2 regions of the Rhodococcus sp. UNC363MFTsu5.1 genome follow, and region 2 is predicted to be linked to the other one. Evidence: riboswitches for the same ligand, from Rfam matches in the RefSeq annotation. Region 2 holds a riboswitch; the other holds the start of a gene.
The links. Region 2 has a riboswitch for S-adenosylmethionine ahead of BR31_RS0120980 (ABC transporter substrate-binding protein). Riboswitches for the same ligand answer to the same signal wherever they lie in the genome.
Positions count from the first base shown of each region.

Region 1: another riboswitch for S-adenosylmethionine. It lies ahead of BR31_RS0107255 (ABC transporter substrate-binding protein); the one in region 2 lies ahead of BR31_RS0120980 (ABC transporter substrate-binding protein).

Region 1 covers NZ_JMLO01000004.1:104,549-109,013, forward strand. Annotated here, with positions in the region: gene BR31_RS0107235 (MFS transporter) at 1-172, opposite strand, end outside; gene BR31_RS0107240 (FMN-dependent NADH-azoreductase) at 150-776, opposite strand; gene BR31_RS0107245 (TetR/AcrR family transcriptional regulator) at 879-1,457, shown strand; gene BR31_RS0107250 (SDR family oxidoreductase) at 1,454-2,230, opposite strand; SAM riboswitch class IV at 2,419-2,532, shown strand; gene BR31_RS0107255 (ABC transporter substrate-binding protein) at 2,843-3,991, shown strand; gene BR31_RS0107260 (ABC transporter permease) at 3,988-4,465, shown strand, end outside.
Region 2 covers NZ_JMLO01000030.1:51,966-56,430, forward strand. Annotated here, with positions in the region: gene BR31_RS0120970 (ABC transporter permease) at 1-252, opposite strand, end outside; gene BR31_RS0120975 (ABC transporter ATP-binding protein) at 252-1,397, opposite strand; gene BR31_RS0120980 (ABC transporter substrate-binding protein) at 1,408-2,361, opposite strand; SAM riboswitch class I at 2,368-2,458, opposite strand; gene BR31_RS29590 (glycine betaine ABC transporter substrate-binding protein) at 2,521-3,126, shown strand; gene BR31_RS29595 (vWA domain-containing protein) at 3,282-4,465, shown strand, end outside.

The DNA of each region.
Region 1 (4,465 bases), on a different contig from region 2:
CCCACTCCCGCGCCAGGGCGTCGAGGAGTGGGAGAACGACATACAGCTGCCCGACGACGAGGACACCGGCAAGACAGATCAGGCCGACCGTTCGTCCCGTCGGCGCCCAGTGTGGTTCCGCCGTCGCGGCGGCGGGCGCCGCCGCGAGATCAGAAGGCAGCTGCGAGCTCACGCGCCCGCTCCTGCGCGAGGGCAAGGCCGGCCCCGGGGTCGGAGGTCAGAACCGTCGGGGCGTAGCGAATCTCGGAGACCGACTCGATGCCGACGAAGCGCAGCCAGTCCTCGACGAACGGGGTCGCGAAATCGGCTCCGAACTCCAGGGGGACGCCGGGGCTGTGGACGCCGCTGGTGTAGACGGTGACGGCTCGCTTGCCCGCGAGCAGACCGGTGTACCCCTGCGTCGGATCGAACTCGAACGCCCACCCCGGCTGAGTGACGAGATCGATCCACTGCTTGAGGATGTACGGGATTCCGGAGTTCCAGATCGGGATGCTCAGCACGTAGAGGTCCGCCGCCGCGAATCGGTCGAAGACCTCTCGGGCCTGCTCCCAGGCCCGACGCTGTTCGAGCGTCTGCTCCTGGCCGGTGAAGACGGCGAGCTTCGCGCCCGCGGCGGCGGTGCCGAAGTCGGGCAGCCGCTCCTCGAACAGGTCGAGCGTGTCGACGGTGAGCGTTGGGTCCTGGGCGGCAAGGGCGTCCAGGAACGTCGTGGCGATGCCGCGCGAGTCGCTCGATTTGCCGCGCGCGGAGGCGTTGATGTGCAGGGCGTTGGTCATCGAAGGTCCTTCCATTGTGTGGGCAGGCCCTACTTCTACCAACCAGTTGGTTGGCGCACAAGGGTTCGGGAAACCCGGAAGTGTTGCGGATAGGATTCGCGCATGGATGGGCAAGCCGACGGATCATCGACGCGACGAAAACTCCTGGACGCGGCGCGCTCTGAGTTCGCGGAGAACGGCATCGCGGGCGGACGGGTCAACCGGATCGCCGAGCGGGCAGGCGTCAACAAGGAACGCATCTACGGGTACTTCGGGAGCAAGGAAAAGCTGTTCGACGCGGTGATCATGGAGGCGCTCACCGAGCTCGGTCAGGCGCATCCGCTCACACCCGAGACCGACATCGAGGAGTACATCGGCGCGGTGTTCGACTTCCATCGCGCGCGCCCGGATCTGCTGCGGCTGTTGATGTGGGAGTCGTTGCACTACCGGGAGGAGGATCTGCCGAGCGTCGAGGCGCGCAGCCAGGTGTACCTCGACAAGGTGCAGAGCCTCTCGGGCCTGCTCGGCCGCGAGGCGGACGTCCGCACCGCGATCTCGCTGTTCACACTGATCGGGATCGCCGCATGGCCGTCCACCGTGCCGCACCTGCTGACGATGGTGACCGGTGGAGCCGAGGCGGTGGACGAGGCCACCCTTCGGGCCTCGATCATCGAGCTCGGCAAGCGTGCGATCGGCTGCTAGCGCAGGCCCTGGCCGCCGTCGACGCCGAGTGTGACACCGGTGATGTACGAGTTCGCCATCAGGAACAGCGCCGCGTGAGCGGCCTCGCGGGCGTCGCCGATTCGCCCGAGCGGGATGGAACGTCCCGCGGCCGCAACCGATTCGTCGTCGACGGGGCCGCCTGCGGTGCGGGCGAGGGCGCCGCGCAGCATCGGGGTGTCGATCCGCCCCGGCCGGATGGCATTGACGCGATTTCTCGGCGCCAACTCGAGCGCGAGCCCCCTGACGAACGTCTCGAGTGCGGCCAGCCCGGCCGCGACGACGCTGGTGTCGGCCGCAGGCCGGATCGCGAATCCGCCGGAGGTGAAGACGAGCGAACCCCCGGCCGCCAGGGTGGGTGCCGCGCGTTGTGCGACGGCATATGCGGTCGCGAGGCGGTCGCGGTACGCCGACTCGAGGGCCGGCCACGGGGTGGTCCGTGCGGGGCCGGTCGCGGCGAATCCCGCCGTCAGCAGCACGTGATCGACCGGGCCCGCGTGGGTGAAGATCGACTCCAGCCCGGCCGGGTCGCGGGCATCCGCCGCGATCGGGACCAAGCGGGCGGCGTCCGGTCCGCCGATCGTGGTGAAGGACCGTTTCAGGCTCGCCTCACCCCTGGCGACGCCGACGACGGAGGCCCCCGCCCGGTATGCCATCGCGGCGGCCGCGAGGCCGATGCCGCTGCTCGCGCCGATGACGAGTATTCGGGCGTCGGATACGTTCAGGTTGACCGGCGCCGGTCTGGATTCGTTCACGGTCCGACACTACTGAATTGTGTTCGGGTCCATTGTTTTCACGGTGATCCGAATTATTGTGAACCGTTTCGGAATTGTAAATGTGCAGGGCTGGATGGTCGCGGGAAGGCCGGCGCGGGCCGTGGCGGCCTGCCAGCCCAACCGAACGGTTGACACCTGGTGGAGGCCCGGATACCTTCTCTCCCAACGGTCATGAGTATCAGCTGACAGCCCCGGCTTGCTGATCGGCAACCCTCGCGGAGCGGTGGGGTGCCCCGGGTGAGGACCGGGCTGTATCCATGCGGATACGGCAAGCGCCCCTACTGTTGTGAAAGCCGAACACGTTGATGATCACCATGGAGTGTAGAAGCCGATCAGTCTGAGAACTGATCGGTATTCGAGTCGAGCGCTGCCGTTGCATCGCGCAGGCAAGTAGAGAATTCAAAGAGACGGATATCGACGTCGACCCCTCGTCGTATGAAGGGCCGGTATCGGCGATCGGTGTATTTCGCATTCCCCGTCTCTCTATTTCAACGTCCATTCCCCTTTGTCCGCGACAACGAGGTCGCGGGTGAAGGCTTCCCGTCTGTCGCGGCGAGCTCGCGTGGATGAACACCCGGAGGAATTCGCAGAATGAGTACCCATCCAGCCGTCCGAGGACGCACCCGCAGGCTAGTGGCGGGAATGGTCGCCTCGGTGTCGCTACTCGGTTTGACCGCCGCATGCAGCGATTCGGAGGCGGCCACCGCCGGCACCGTCTATTTCGGTGTGTCGGGCCCCAAGACGGGGCCGTCGGCGGAATACGGGCGTCTCTGGCAGCAGGGCTTCGACCTGGCGCTGGAGGAGATCAACCAGAACGGCGGCGTCGACGGGCGCAAGGTCGAGCTCAAATGGGAGGATTCGCAGTCCGACCCGAAGCAGACCGTCCCGATCGCGACGAAGTTCGTCGACGACCAGACGGTGATCGCCGAGCTCGGCGACTTCTCCTCGCCCGCCTCGATCGCCGCCTCCCCGGTGTACAACCGGGGCAAGTTGGTGCAGTACGGATTCACCAACTCCGCGGTCGAGTTCACCAACGGGGGCGAGTACTCGTGGAGTCCATCGATCACGCTCGACGTCTTCCAGGAGCGCAATGCCGAGTGGGTTTCCCGCAAGGCGAAGAAGGTCTCCGTCGTCTATCTCGAAACCGACTGGGGTAAGCAGGCATTCAAGTACTTCTCGCAGTTCGCGGCCGAGAAGGGTGTCGAGATCGTCTACTCCTCGCCGATCCTCCCTGACTCCACCGACGTCAAGCCGATCCTGATCAAGGGTCGTGAGGCGGCGCCGGAGGCATTCGTGCACCTCGGCTACGGACCCGACGGCGCCCTGGTGGTCAAGCAGCTCAGGGACGTCGGGTTCGACAAGCAGTTCTTCGGGGGCCAGAACACGCCACAGTTCATCAAGCTGGCCGGCCCCGCGGCAGAGGGCGACATCGTGAACGGGATCTTCAGCCCGGCGGACACCGATCCCCGGATCCAGGACTTCGTCGGCAAGTTCCGGGCGAAGTTCGGGGTCGATCCCGGTGACTTCAACGTCTACGCCTATGACGCACTGAAGGTCCTCGTCGACGCCGCGAACCACGGTGGTGCGACGCGGGAGGGTGTCCTGAAGGGCCTGAAGGAATCCGAGTTCAACGGAATCGGATTGGGCCAGTTCACCTTCGACCAGAAGTCTCGCCGTCCCGACGGGGTCTCGCCCCGCGAGCTGGTGCTCCAGAACGGGAAGTTCGTACCCACCACATGATCGACACCCTCATAGCCGGACTGATCCACGGCAACGCCTATGCGCTGATCGCCGTCGGGATCACCCTGATCTTCGGCGTGACCAACGTGATCAATTTCGCCCACGGCGCGGTGTTCGCGTTCGGATCGATCTTCGCTTGGTGGCTGATCGCCGAACTCGGGCTGTCACTGTGGACGACCATCGTGGTGGTGGTCGCCGTCTCGGGTCTGCTCGGATTCGTCATCAACATCGTCGCGGTGCGCCCGTTGAGTCGTGGTCCGGCGGTGGCGGCCCTCCTGGCCACCGTCGCCGCGGGCATGATCATCGAGAATCTCGTCCAGATGGTCTTCGGACCCGAGACGCGACCGTTCCCTGCGGTGCTGCCGACCAACAACTGGCAGATCGGCGGCGTGCGGTTCGGGACCTCGGACGTCGTGATGCTCGCCATCACGATCGTGGTCATGGCCGCCCTCGCCGGCTTTCTCAAGTACGGAC
Region 2 (4,465 bases):
CACCACGTTCATCTCGTCGAGAATGTTCAGCCCGAGCAGGGGCGGGATGGTGACGAACAGCGCCAGCGAGGGGATCGTGAACGCGAGCGAGGCGAGCGTCATGGTGGTCTTGCGCAGCCACGCGACATTCCGGATGGCGATGCCGACGGGCACCGCGATCAGCAGCCCGATCAGCAGCGGCAGCAGTGCCAGGTAGAGGTGTGTCTTCGCGAGGTCGACAACCTGCGAGAAGTTGTCGATCAGCCAGCGCATCAGCCGGCCGTCTCGCCGTTGAAGAAGTGCCGGTTCCTGGCCTGGTCCTCGGCCTGCCGCTGGTCCGCGAGCTTGCGGATCACCTCGGATCCGTTGACCCCGCCCACGACCGAGCCGGATTCGTCCACCACGACGCCGATTCCCGACGGCGACGAGATCGCGGCGTCCAGCGCCTGCCGCAGGTCCCCGCCCCTCGTGAACAGCGAGCCACCCGCGGATGTGCTGTCGACCAGGGTGTTGCCCGCCCGGATGCCCTCGACTCCGGTGACGTCGATCCAGCCGCGGGGCGCCCCGTCCTCGGTGACCACGAGCACCCACTCGCCCTGGTCGAGTCGCAGCGCGGCGAGCTCGGATTCGACGGCGGTGCGGACCGCGTGCACCGGCACCTCGTCGGCGGGCCGGAACGACAGCCCGCGATATCCGCGATCGCGTCCCACGAAATCCGCAACGAAATCCGTTGCGGGGGAGGCGAGTACGGTTTGGGGATCGGCATATTGCTGGAGCAGGCCGTGTGGGCCGAACACCGCGACGCGATCGCCGAGCCGGACCGCCTCGTCGATGTCGTGGGTGACGAACACGATGGTCTTGCGCAGTTGCGCCTGCAGGCGCTGCATCTCGGCCTGCAGGTCCTCGCGGACCACCGGATCGACCGCGCTGAACGGCTCGTCCATCAGCAGGATCGGCGGATCGGCCGCAAGGGCCCTTGCGACGCCGACGCGCTGCTGCTGGCCGCCGGAGAGCTGGGAGGGGTATCGGGTGGCCAGCGCGGGGTCGAGCCCGACCCGTTCGAGCACCTCGAGCGCCGCCCTGCGGGCCGCGCGCCGCGAATCGCCGCGCAGCACAGGCACGGTGGCCACGTTGTCGATCACGGTCCGGTGCGGCAGCAGGCCCGCGCTCTGGATCACGTAGCCGATGCCGAGGCGCAGCTTGACCGCGTCGGTGCGGGTGACGTCCTGGCCGTTCACGATCACCTTGCCGGCGGTGGGCGTGATCATCCGGTTGATCATCCGCATGGACGTCGTCTTGCCGCAGCCCGACGGTCCGACGAACACGGTGAAGGACTCGGGCTCGATGACCAGGTCGAGGTTGTCGACCGCGGTGGTGCCGTCCGGGTAGCGCTTGGTGACCGACTCGAAGGTGATCAAGGCCGGCCGCCTAGGACACCGGCTTGTCGAGCCCCTGCGCCGACACCCACTCGGTGGCGGCTGCGTCCGGTTCGGTCTTCGAGTCGCCGGACACCGAGGTGTTCAGGGCGATGAGCTCCTCGGTGGTCAGCTTGGCCGACACCGCGTCCAGGACCGCCGCGAGCTTCTCGGACTGCTTGTTCGCCCGCAGGACCGGGACCACGTTCTGCGCCGCGAAGTTGTTCTTCGGGTCCGCGAGGACCACGAAGTTGTTCTTGGCGATCGCGGGCGAGGTGGTGAAGATGTTCGCCGCGGTGACCTGGCCGGAGGAGAGGGCGGCGACCGTGGCCGGTCCGCCGCCGTCCGCGATCGGCACGAAGTTCTGCGGGCTGATGACGAGGCCGTAGTCGGCCTCGAGGCCGGGCAGCCCTCCCGCGCGCTCCTGGAACTCGGCGGGTGCGCCGAACTTCACTTCGGCGGAGTGGGGCGCCAGGTCCCCGATCGAGGTCAGTTGCCACTTGTCGGCGGTCTCGCGGGTCACGACCACCGCGTCCTTGTCCTCGCCGGGCGCGGGCGTGGTGATCGCCAGGTCGGGGCCGAGTGCCGCGGGCAGGGCCGCGTTCACCTCGGCGGCGCTGGTGGCGGTCGTGTCCTTGTCGAGGTACTGCAGCAGGTTGCCCGTGTAGTCCGGGATCACGTCGATGGATCCGTCCTTGACCGCGGGGATGTAGGTCTCCCTGCTGCCGATGTTCAGCTTGGTCTGCACGTCGAAGCCGTTGGCACGCAGGGCCTCCGCGTAGATGTTCGCCACGGTCTCGGACTCGGGGAAATTCGCCGACCCGACGATGATCGCGTTCGGGTCCGAGCCGGTGCCACCGCCGCTGCTGAGCGGGTCGGAGTTGCCGCATGCGGTCAGGACCGTGAGGGCGGTGACCGCCGCGGCGACGGCGATCGGGCGGGCGGAGCGGCGAGCTGAGAACCTCATGGCGTCCTTCCATCGGTTCCGGCGTTAGCACCCGTCCCCTTCGGACTGGTTGCTGCGGCGTCAACAAGCCGGATCTCTCGGCCGCTCGAGATGGTGCTGGCCACCGAGTGTAACGATAGGGAGGACATTCGCTGGGTGAGGAGAGGAGCGTGGCGCGCCATGACGGCTCGGTGGAGGAAGGCCGCGGGGACGGTGATGTCTACGGCCGTGGTGTTCGCGCTCACCGGATGCACGGTGGACAACTCCCGCCTCGACGAGGCGCAGGCCCCTGCGGCGATCACCGTCGGGTCGGGAGAGAGTGCCGAGTCGCAGGTGGTTGCGGGGATCTACGCGGAGATCCTGCGCGGCACCGGATCCCCGGTCGAGGAGGGTGCCGCGGAGACGCGGGCGCAGTATGTGGAGGATCTCGGGACGGCGGACATCACGGTGGTGCCGGACTTCACCGGGCAGCTCCTGCACTTCTTTCAGCCGGACTCGACGCTCACCGATCCCGATGAGGTGTTCGAGGAGCTGAACAGGTCTCTGCCGGAGGGGCTCTCGGTATCCGATTACAGCGACGCCGAGGTGAAGACCGAGGGTGATGCGACGGCCGAGAACGTGGTGCCTCTCATGCGCAGCGGGGTGCTCACCGAGGATCAGGTCAAGGCGCTCAACGTCGTTGCGGGCGAGCTGACCTCGGCCGACCTCGCTGCGATGGTGGAGCGGGTTCGCGTCGGCGAGCTCACCCCGGCGCAGGCGGCGGACGAATGGCTCGCCGCGCGTTGAGGAGGATCCCATGCGAGTAGTGAGCTGCCGCAGAAGCGAATCCGGTAACCAGGGGGACCGGCTCTGCCGGTGATCGGTGGGCAATGTGGCCACCCGAATCGCGTCTGTAATGTCGAACCTCGACGCAGCAGAGCACACGAAGCAGGCGGGGGCCAATGCCGAGGATTGCCGAGTTACCGACCAAGCTGATCGCAGGGCTGGCTCTAGCCCTGATCGGCCTCTCGATTGCCGCACCACTGGCCCAAGCGCAGGAGAGCTCGGATTCGGCTCCGGAGTACGCGCCGACCATGCTCATCCTCGACGCGTCCGGATCCATGCAGCGTCCGGATCCGGCGGGCACGATGATGGATGCCGCGAAGACGGCCGTCCGTACCTTTGCCGGCGCTGCGCCTGCCGAATCGAAGGTAGGGCTGACGGTGTACGGCACCGGCACCGGAAACGCCGAAGCGGACAAGCCAGCGGGATGTCGTGACGTGCAAGTGCTGCACCAGCCCGACACCCTCGACAGTGCCGCGCTGATCAGCGCGGTCGACGGCATCAAGGCGAGCGGGTGGACGCCGATGGGCACCGCATTGCGCCAGGCGGCCGCCGCCCTCCCTGACTCGGGACCGCGGTCGATCGTGCTCGTCTCCGACGGCGACGACACCTGTTCCCCACCGGATCCGTGTGAGGTCGCCAGGGAATTGAAGCAGCAGGGCGTCGATCTGGTGATGCACGCGATCGGCTTCGCGGTGGACGGCAAGGCCCGCGCCCAGCTCACCTGCATGGCGCAGGCCACCGGCGGCACCTACACCGACGCCGCCGACGGACCCGCGCTGGAGCGGACGCTGCCCCGGGTCACCGCCGCCGCGCTCCGCAACTACAAGGCGGCCGGGACACCGATCACCGGGACGCCCACGTACGACAACGCCCCGGTGGCGACACCTGGTCAATACCTGGACACCATGGGGCAGAAGGAGACGCGTTACTACGCGGTCGACGTCCCCGACGGGGCCACCGCCTATTTCAGCGGCACCATCTCCTTTCCCCGTCTACCCGACATCTCGAGCACCGAGGACATGAATGTTCTCAACGTGCGTGTTTACGGCAGGGACGGCCGAGACTGTAACGAGTTCGTGTTCGAACAGGTGACGAGTTCGAGCGACGGTGCGGCGCTGACGGTGGCCGAGACCTTCGACGGGGCGACCGAGAAGCGCGCGGACGACGGCAGTGGTGCCGACAAGTGCAGGGGCGGCGGACGCTACTACTTCGCGCCGACCTGGGCCACGGTGTCCCACGGTGTGCCGGAACGGTTGCCGATCGAACTGCTCGTCGGAATCGAGCCCGCCGCAACCGATCC